2 regions of the Actinokineospora sp. NPDC004072 genome follow, and region 2 is predicted to be linked to the other one. Evidence: riboswitches for the same ligand, from Rfam matches in the RefSeq annotation. Region 2 holds a riboswitch; the other holds the start of a gene.
The links. Region 2 has a riboswitch for S-adenosylmethionine ahead of ACWEPX_RS30875 (methionine ABC transporter ATP-binding protein). Riboswitches for the same ligand answer to the same signal wherever they lie in the genome.
Positions count from the first base shown of each region.

Region 1: linked by a shared signal. The riboswitch ahead of thrC (threonine synthase) and the one ahead of ACWEPX_RS30875 (methionine ABC transporter ATP-binding protein) in region 2 are both predicted to bind S-adenosylmethionine.

Region 1 covers NZ_JBSGHB010000008.1:58,241-62,680, forward strand. The annotation lists gene ACWEPX_RS14115 (ComEC/Rec2 family competence protein) at 1-514, shown strand, start outside; gene thrC (threonine synthase) at 529-1,782, opposite strand; SAM riboswitch class I at 1,794-1,921, opposite strand; gene holA (DNA polymerase III subunit delta) at 2,059-3,033, shown strand; gene ACWEPX_RS14130 (acyl-CoA thioesterase) at 3,174-3,674, opposite strand; gene rpsT (30S ribosomal protein S20) at 3,772-4,035, opposite strand; gene ACWEPX_RS14140 (hypothetical protein) at 4,161-4,367, opposite strand; gene ACWEPX_RS14145 (SPFH domain-containing protein) at 4,367-4,440, opposite strand, start outside.
Region 2 covers NZ_JBSGHB010000029.1:7,885-12,324, reverse strand. The annotation lists gene ACWEPX_RS30890 (acyl-CoA desaturase) at 1-136, shown strand, start outside; gene ACWEPX_RS30885 (TetR/AcrR family transcriptional regulator) at 224-823, shown strand; gene rsmA (16S rRNA (adenine(1518)-N(6)/adenine(1519)-N(6))-dimethyltransferase RsmA) at 820-1,659, shown strand; SAM riboswitch class I at 1,776-1,864, shown strand; gene ACWEPX_RS30875 (methionine ABC transporter ATP-binding protein) at 2,046-3,053, shown strand; gene ACWEPX_RS30870 (4-(cytidine 5'-diphospho)-2-C-methyl-D-erythritol kinase) at 3,070-4,035, shown strand; gene ACWEPX_RS30865 (ABC transporter substrate-binding protein) at 4,236-4,440, shown strand, end outside.

The DNA.
Region 1 (4,440 bases), on a different contig from region 2:
GCCGGGCTGGGCGTGGGACCGCGTGCGCGCCGCCGCGGGCGGTGTGCCCGTGGTGGAACTGACCGCTGGGCGCAGGCTGACCTGGCCTGGGCTGACGATCGACGTGCTCCATCCGAGAGGAGGCGATGCCCAACCCGAGGACGCGGACGGCAGCGCGATCAACAACGCCTCGCTCGTCCTGCTCGCCAGCACGACCGCGGGACGGGTCCTGCTCACCGGGGACATCGAGCTCACCGCCCAGGCCGACCTGGCGGCGTCCGGGATCGACCTGGCCGCCGAGGTGGTCAAGGTGCCCCACCACGGGTCGCGGTTCAGCGACCCGGCGTTCCTGGCCGCCGTCGGGCCGCGGCTGGCGGTGGTCAGCGTCGGGGCGCGCAACCGCTACGGGCACCCGAACCCGGGGACGCTCGCCGTGCTCGCCCGGATCGGCGCGCGCACCGGGCGCACCGATCTCGGGGGAGACGTCGCGGTCGTCCCCGGGCCCGCCTTGGTGTCCAGGGGGCCGCCGGGATGAGTCCGGTGTGGACTCTAGCCCTGCAGGGCCGCGCGCACCGCGGCCGTGGTCGGCGGGACGACGGCCTTGGGGCCGATGCGGTCCTCGACGGCATCGAGGGTCTTGAGGCCGTCGCCGGTGATCAGCAGGACGGTGTCGGCGTCCGGGTCGAGCTGGCCCGAGTCGATGAGCTTCTTCGCCGTGGCCACGGTGACCCCGCCCGCGGTCTCGGCGAAGATGCCCTCGGTGCGGGCCAGCAGGCGGATGCCCTCGACGACCTCCTCGTCCGTGACATCTTCCACCGCGCCCCCCGTGCGGCGGACGGTGTCGAGGACGTAGGGGCCGTCGGCGGGCGCGCCGATGGCCAGCGACCGGGCGATGGTGTTGGGCTTGACCGGGATGATGACGTCCTGGTCGGCCTTGTACGCCGCCGACACCGGGGCGCAGCCGGTGGCCTGGGCGCCGAAGACGCGGTAGGGGGTGTCCTCCACCAGGTCGAGGGCGGCCAGCTCGCGGAATGCCTTGTCCACCTTGGTGAGCTGCGACCCGGACGCGACCGGGATGACCACCTGGCCGGGCAGGCGCCACCCGAGCTGCTCGGCGACCTCGTAGCCGAGGGTCTTGGAGCCCTCGGCGTAGTACGGGCGCACGTTGACGTTGACGAACGCCCAGTCCTCGTTCTCCGCGGCCAGTTCGGTGGCCAGGCGGTTGACGTCGTCGTAGTTGCCGTCGACGGCGATCAGCGAACCGTCGTACACCGCGGTGGTGAGGATCTTGGCGCGTTCGAGGGAGGAGGGGATCAGCACAACTGAATCCCAGCCCGCGCGGGCGGCAGCGGCCGCGACGGCGTTGGCCAGGTTGCCCGTGGAGGGGCAGGCCAGCACCGTGAAGCCGAGCTTGCGCGCCGCGGCGAGGGCGACGGCGACGACCCGGTCCTTGAACGAGTGGGTCGGGTTGCCGGTGTCGTCCTTGACCCACAGCGACTTCACGCCCAGCGCGGCGGCGAGGCGGTCGGCCTTCACCAGGCGGGTGAAGCCGGGCTCGGTGTTGGGGTGGGCCTGCACGTCCGGCGGGACGGGCAGCAGGCGCCGGTAGCGCCAGATCGACTTGGGGCCCGCCTCGATGTCGGCGCGGGTTACGGTGCCGAAGTCGTAGGCGACCTCGAGCGGGCCGAAGCACTCCGCGCAGGCGAATTCCGCGGCGAGGGGGATCTGGTGGCCGCACTCCCGACAGGAGAGGGCGCGCGCGGGACCGAGGTCGAGGGCGGGCGTGGTGTCGACGGCAGTCATCGCGAGGTATCTCCTCATCTCTCCCGCGTCCGCGGGTCGGAATTGGCACCGTGGTCGTGGTCGACCTCACGAGGAGGTGACACTCACGCCGGTTGCCGGGGCTTCGTCGGGCCGTTCCCTCTGCCCCTCTGGATGAGCGGTATTCGGTTGTGCGGCCCGGGATGGGCCTTGCCGACACGCTACGACACCGCGGCCCCGCGTGACCAACAGGACGTCCATCATGCGAGAGCCCTTGCGCTACCCGGCGGTGTCGGCGTGGCATGGCAGGATGCCCGTGTGAAGTCACCCGCGGTCACCCCGGCCCCGCTGCAACTGGTGCTGGGCGAGGAGGAACTGCTGGTCGAACGCGCCGTCCGGGCCGCGCTCGACAGCGTGCGGCTGGTCGACCCCGCCGCCGACCTCACCCGCGTCCGGGTGGCCGACCTCACACCCCCTGAGCTGGCCGAACTCGTCTCGCCGTCGCTGTTCGCCGAGGGCAGGGTGATCGTCCTGGACGCCGCGCAGGAGATCACCCAGGACATCGCCGCCGCCGTCACCGCTTACGCCAAGGCGCCCGCGGAGGGCATCGTCCTGGTCGTCGCGCACAACGGCGGCGGGCGCAAGGCGGGCAAGGACCTCGTCGCCGCATTGCGCAAGCTCGGAGCGGCCGTCACCGAGTGCCCGAAGCTGACCAAGCCCGCCGAGCGCGAGGCGTTCGTCCGCGAGGAGATCCGCCGGGCGGGCGGGCGCACCGACCCGGCCGCGGTCGCCGCGCTCATCGACTCGGTCGGCTCGGACCTGCGCGAGCTGGCCGCCGCGGCCGCCCAGCTGGTCGCCGACACCGGCGGCACGGTCTCGGAGGAGGCCGTGCGCCGCTACCACCGCGGCCGCGCCGACGTCACCGGGTTCGCCGTGGCCGAGAAGGCCGTCACCGGCGACGTCGCGGGCGCGCTGGAGGCGCTGCGCTGGGCGCTGCAGCTCGGCGTGGCGCACGTCCTGGTCGCCGACGCCCTCGCCGACGCCGTGCGCACGATCGCCCGGGTGGCGGGCGCGGGCCGAACCGACCCGTTCCGGCTGGCCCAGCAGCTGGGCATGCCGCCGTGGAAGGTGAAGAAGGCCGTGGCCCAGTCCCGGGGCTGGCGCGCGGAGGGCCTGGTCGAGGCCATGCAGATCGCCGCGGAGGTCAACGCCGACGTCAAGGGCGCCGCCGTGGACGCCGACTACGCCTTGGAGCGCGCCGTGCTCCGCCTGGTCCGCGCCCGCGGCACCTGACCGCCGCGGAAGACCGCCGCGGAAGACCGCCGCGGAAGACCGCCGCGGAAGACCGCCGCGGAAGACCGCCGCGGAGGACCGCCGCGGAAGACCGCCGCGGAAGACCTCTGTGGACACCGGCGCGTCCGCTGTGGAGCGCGTCAGGCGTGTTCCTCGCGGCTGGCCAGGATCTCGTCGCGGCGGGTGAGGCGGTGCTTGCGGCGGATCTCGGCTTCCCGGAGGCGGCGGTGGTCCTCGTCGGTCTCGGGCAGGAGCGGGGGGACCGGCCGGGGCTGGCCGTGGGCGTCGACGGCGACGAAGACGAGGTAGGCGGTGGCGACGCGGACCGGGGGGACGCCAGCGCGGTCCCACGGCTCGGCCAGGACGCGGACCCCGACCTCCATCGAGGAGCGGCCCGCCCAGTTGACCTGCGCGTGGGCGTGGACCAGGTCGCCGACGCGGACGGGGTGGAGGAAGGTCATGCCGTCCATCGCCGCGGTGACCGCCGGGCCGCCGGAGTGGCGCTGGGCGACGGCGCCCGCGACGTCATCGACCAGCTTCATGACCACGCCACCGTGGACGGTGCCGAGGAGGTTGGTGTCCAGCGCGGTCATGATGTGCGACAGCGAGGTGCGCGCCGCCGACGGGGGTTTGGGCTCCATACCGCGAGTCTCCCCCATCCCGGCGCGACGCGCGGGCGCGCCCACGACAGCGGCGCCGCACCCGTGGGAACGGGTGCGGCGCCGCCGTGGAAACGCCTTAGCCCAGCTTGTTGAAGCGCAGCGCCATCGCCGACTTCTTGTTCGCGGCCTGGTTGGCGTGGATGACGCCCTTGCTCGCGGCCTTGTCCAGGGCGCGGCCAGCGGCGCGCATCAGGGTCTCGGCCTGGGCCTTCTCGCCCGCCTCCGCGGCCTCGCGGAACTTGCGCACCGCGGTCTTGACCGCGGACTTCACGGCCTTGTTGCGCTGGCGGCGCTTCTCGTTGGTCTTGATGCGCTTCAGCTGCGACTTGATGTTGGCCATGGCTCAGCCCTTCCTTCGCGGTGCGGTGGGTCGCGGCGCACTTGTCGATGGCTCCGAGGGCGCGAGGCCCCGGTTCTCCTCCACGGCGGAGTGCCGTACGGACGCGACGAGCCAGGTTAACAGGCTCAGCCCTGCGGCTCCGCCTTGGGTGGCCTGCCCCGGCGGGCCGGTCCGCCCGCGTCCGATGGCAGCCGCCCGGCCTCGGCCAGCGCCCGGCGCAGCAGGAACTCGATCTGGGCGTTGACGCTGCGCAGCTCGTCCCCGGCCCACCGGGCCACCGCGTCGTGGATCGCGGGGTCCAGGCGCAGGAGGATCTTCTTGCGCTCGGCCATCAGGTGTAGAGCGACCCCGTGTTCACCACCGGCTGCGCGTCGTGGTCGCTGCACAGCACCACCAGGAGGTTGG
Region 2 (4,440 bases):
CTGCGCCCGCCACGGCGTGCTGCGCGGCCAGATCGACACCTCGGCGCGGCTGATCTGGCTGTTCGAGAAGTTCGGCTGGGCGACCAACGTGCGCTGGCCCACCCCGCAGCGGCTGGAGAAGATCTCCGCCAAGTAGCGGACTACGCTCCCCGGGATGGCGGGGAGGCGGCGACGCAGCGCCGCGGGCGCCGGAACGGAGGTGCCCGCGGTGGCTCGCGTGCGCATGAGCGGCAGGGAACGGCGGGAGCAGCTGCTGGACGTGGCCCGCGCCCTGTTCGCCGAGAAGGGCTTCGACGCGGCCTCGGTCGAGGAGATCGCGCACCGGGCCAACGTCAGCAAACCCGTGGTCTACGAGCACTTCGGCGGCAAGGAGGGGATCTACGCCGTGGTCGTCGACCGGGAGATGCAGTCGCTGCTGGCGGGCATGACCCGCGCCCTGTCGGAGGACGCCCACCCGCGGCTGCTGCTGGAGCGCGCGGCCAAGGCGCTGCTGGACTACATCGAGGGCGCCACCGACGGCTTCCGCATCCTGGTGCGCGACTCCCCCGTGGCGACCTCCACCGGAACGTTCTCCAGCCTGCTCAACGACATCGCCAGCCAGGTCGAGCACATCCTCGGGGTCCAGTTCAGCAAGCGCGGCTACGACCCCAAGCTGGCCGCGCTGTACTCCCAGGCGTTGGTGGGCATGGTCGCGCTGACCGGGCAGTGGTGGCTGGAGGCGCGCAAGCCCAAGAAGGACGAGGTCGCCGCGCACCTGGTCAACCTGAGCTGGAACGGGCTGTCCAACCTGGAGGGCAAGCCCGCGCTGCGGGAGCGGCCATGAGCCTGCTGGGCCCGGCGGAGATCCGGGGCCTGGCCGAGTCGCTGGGCGTGCGGCCGACCAAGAAGCTCGGGCAGAACTTCGTCCACGACCCCAACACCGTGCGCCGGATCGTGGCCACCGCCGAGCTGTCCGCCGACGACGTGGTGCTGGAGGTCGGCCCCGGCCTGGGGTCGCTGACGCTGGCGCTGCTGCCCGCGTGCGCCGCGGTCGTCGCCGTGGAGATCGATCCCGTGCTGGCCGGGAGGCTGCCCGCGACCGTCGCCGACCGCGCCCCCGAGCTGGCCGATCGGCTGACCGTGGTGTGCGCGGACGCGATGAAGGTGACCGAGCTGCCCCTGGCGCCCACCGCGCTGGTGGCGAACCTGCCCTACAACGTGGCCGTGCCGGTCGTGCTGCACCTGCTGGCCGCCGTGCCGTCGCTGCGCAAGGTGCTGGTGATGGTCCAGGCCGAGGTGGCCGACCGGATGGCGGCCGGGCCGGGCGGCCGGGTCTACGGCGTGCCCAGCGTCAAGATCGCCTGGTACGCCTCGGCCCGGCGGGTGGCGACCGTGCCGCGCGCGGTGTTCTGGCCGGTGCCCAACGTCGACTCCGCGCTGGTGCTGCTCCAGCGGCGGGAGCAGCCCGCAGGCGACCGCGACGCGGTGTTCGCCGTCGTGGACGCGGCCTTCGCCCAGCGGCGCAAGACGCTGCGCGCGGCGCTGGCCGGGTGGGCGGGCTCGGCCGCCGCGGCCGAGGCGGCGCTGCTGGCCGCGGGCGTCGACCCGGGGGCCCGGGGCGAGCAGTTGGCCGTCGAGGACTTCGCGCGGATTGCTCAACACGCGCATACCCGCCGGTAGTAGGCCGTTCGGGGTCCTGGTCCGCACTCCGAGAGTGTGACGTTGCGAACGGTACGGCCGAACCTGCGTTGAGCGGCTTGCGCGGCGACCAGGCGATCGGGTGTACTCAGCTCAGCTATCCATCAGGAGCGGCCGAGAGACCTGGCTCTGCGACGCCGCAGCAACCACCCACGCGGGCAGGTGCTACCGCCAGGACCGATGGAGGACCGAGAGATGGGGATTCTCACCCGCAGGCGGGTCATCGACGAGTGCAGGCGCACCGTGACCGGCTGTCGGCGAATGCGCGTATCCAGCTGATACAGCCCGCTCGCCCACATCCACTTCGGACACACCCACTTCCCGCACGCGCCGTCGGCGTGCGCGGGCGCGCCTGGAGCCGATTCGCCATGATCACCGTTGAGAACGCCACGAAGTCTTTCTGGACCAGCACCGGCCAGGTCGTCGCCATCGACGACGTCACGCTCGACCTCGCGCCCGGCGCGATCACCGGCGTGGTCGGCGGGGCCGGGTCGGGCAAGTCGACCCTCGCCCGGCTGGTCTCCCTGCAGGACCGCCCCGACAGCGGCGTCGTCCGCGTCGAGGGCTACAACACCGCCGCGCTCGACCAGCGCAGGCTGCGCGCCGCCCGCCGCCGCATCGGCGTCGTCGGGCAGGGCGAGCTGCTGGCGCAGCGCACCGCGGCGGGCAACATCGCGATGCCGCTGGAGCAGGCGGGCGTCGACGGGCCGCAGCGGCGCGAGCGGGTCGGCAGGCTGCTGGACCTGATCGGCCTGACCGCGCGGGCGGGCGCGCTGCCCGCCGAGCTGACCCCCGGCCAGCGGGCCCGGGTGGAGATCGCCCGCGCCCTCGTCGGCGACCCCGGCCTGCTGCTGGCCGACGACCCGACCGCCGACCTCGACGCCGACGGCGCGGCGGGCGTGCTGGCCGTGCTCGACCGCGCCCGCAGCGAGCTGGGCACCACGGTGCTGGTCACCACCGCCGACGGCGGGGTCGCCCGGCGCATCGCCGACGACGTCGCGCTGCTGGAGGGCGGGCGGGTCGCAGCCAACGGGTCGCTGCTGTCGCTGATCCAGAACCCGGGCAGCCCGATCGCCGACGCCCTGCTGCCCGCCATCGACACCCCCGACTCCGTGCGCGCCAAGCACGACCGCACGGCCGAGGTCGTGCTGATCGGCTTCGCCGCGGTCGGCGCGCTGCTGCCGGAGGCCAGCGGCCGCTTCGGCACCGACGTCTCGGTCATCGGCGGCGGCCTGACCCGGGTGGGGGAAACCCCGGTGGCCCGGTTCCTGCTCGGGGTGTCGGGGGCGCAGGCGGAGTCGACCCTGTCCTGGATCAGCGAGCGCGGCGGCGTGGTCAAGCGTCCGGTGCGGGGGCCGGAGGGCATCGCCGCCTGACCCGTAGGCTGGTCGGGTGCTCGCCGTCGTACCGCACCCCGTCACCGTTCGCGTGCCGTCCAAGGTGAACCTGCACCTCGCGGTGGGCGACGCGCGGCCGGACGGGTACCACGACCTCACCACCGTCTTCCAGGCGCTGTCGCTCACCGACGAGGTCACCGTCGCCGTGGCCGACGAGCCCGGGGTGGAGGTCGCGGGCGAGAACGCCGACGCGGTCCCGACCGGCCCCTCCAACCTCGCGTGGCGCGCGGTGCAGGAGCTCGCCCGCCACTGCGGCCGCGACCCGGAGGAGCCGCGCGTGCGCGTGGTGATCCGCAAGGGCATCCCGGTGGCGGGCGGGATGGCGGGCGGCAGCGCGGACGCCGCCGCGACGCTGGTGGGCCTCTCGGCCCTGTGGCGGCTGGACGTCACCCGCGACGACCTGGCCCGGCTGGCGGCGCGCATCGGCAGCGACGTGCCGTTCACCCTCTACGGCGGCACGGCGCTGGGCACGGGCCGGGGAGAGCAGCTGGTGCCCGTGCTGTCCCGGCACACCTACCACTGGGTGCTGGCCTTCGACCGCCGCGGGCTGTCGACGCCGAAGGTGTTCGGCGAGCTGGACCGCCTGCGCGCGGAGGGCTCGCCCCCGCGGGCGGGCGCCGTCGAACCGGTCCTGGAGGCCCTGGCGACCGGCGACCCCCGCCAGCTGGCCCTGCTCCTGGGCAACGACCTGCAGGCCGCCGCCGTCTCCCTCCGCCCGGGCCTGCGCCGCACCCTGCGCGCGGGGGTCAACGCGGGCGCCCTCGCTGGCACCGTCTCCGGCTCCGGCCCCACCTGCGCCTTCCTCTGCGCCGACGAGCAGTCCGCCCTCCACGTGGCCGCCGAGCTGGCAGGCGCAGGCGTCTGCCGCACCGTCCGCGTCGCCCACGGCCCCGTCCCCGGCGCCCGCGTCATCGGCGGCGAGGACAGCCCCCGCCCGGTCCCCCCGGAAGTCCACGCCTGACCGGCGCGTCCCAATCGCACCATTTTCGCTACCAATTCGGTCACCCGGCAATACCGGAATTGAAACGAGCGCCTGTTTCCGAATGACCTGGGTCTCACCCGGGGCGGTCGACGCGCAATTCGGGCCGCGATGAATGGGGATCACCACCGGGTCGGGTGACTGCGGTTGAGCGGGGGCTGGTGCGCTGGTAGCCCTGTGCCATGTCCCTGCGGATCGGTGTGGTGGTGCCGAGGTCGGGCAGGCTGGTGCGGTTGGGGGAGCCGCTGGAGTTCGTCGCGCGGCGGTGCGGGCGGTGGCGCGGGGTGCGGGTCTTCACGGCGGACAGCCGGTCCACGGTGGCGGGGGCGCGGCGGGCGGTGCGGCGGTTGGCGCGGGAGCGGGTGGGGGTCGTGGTGGCGCTGGGGG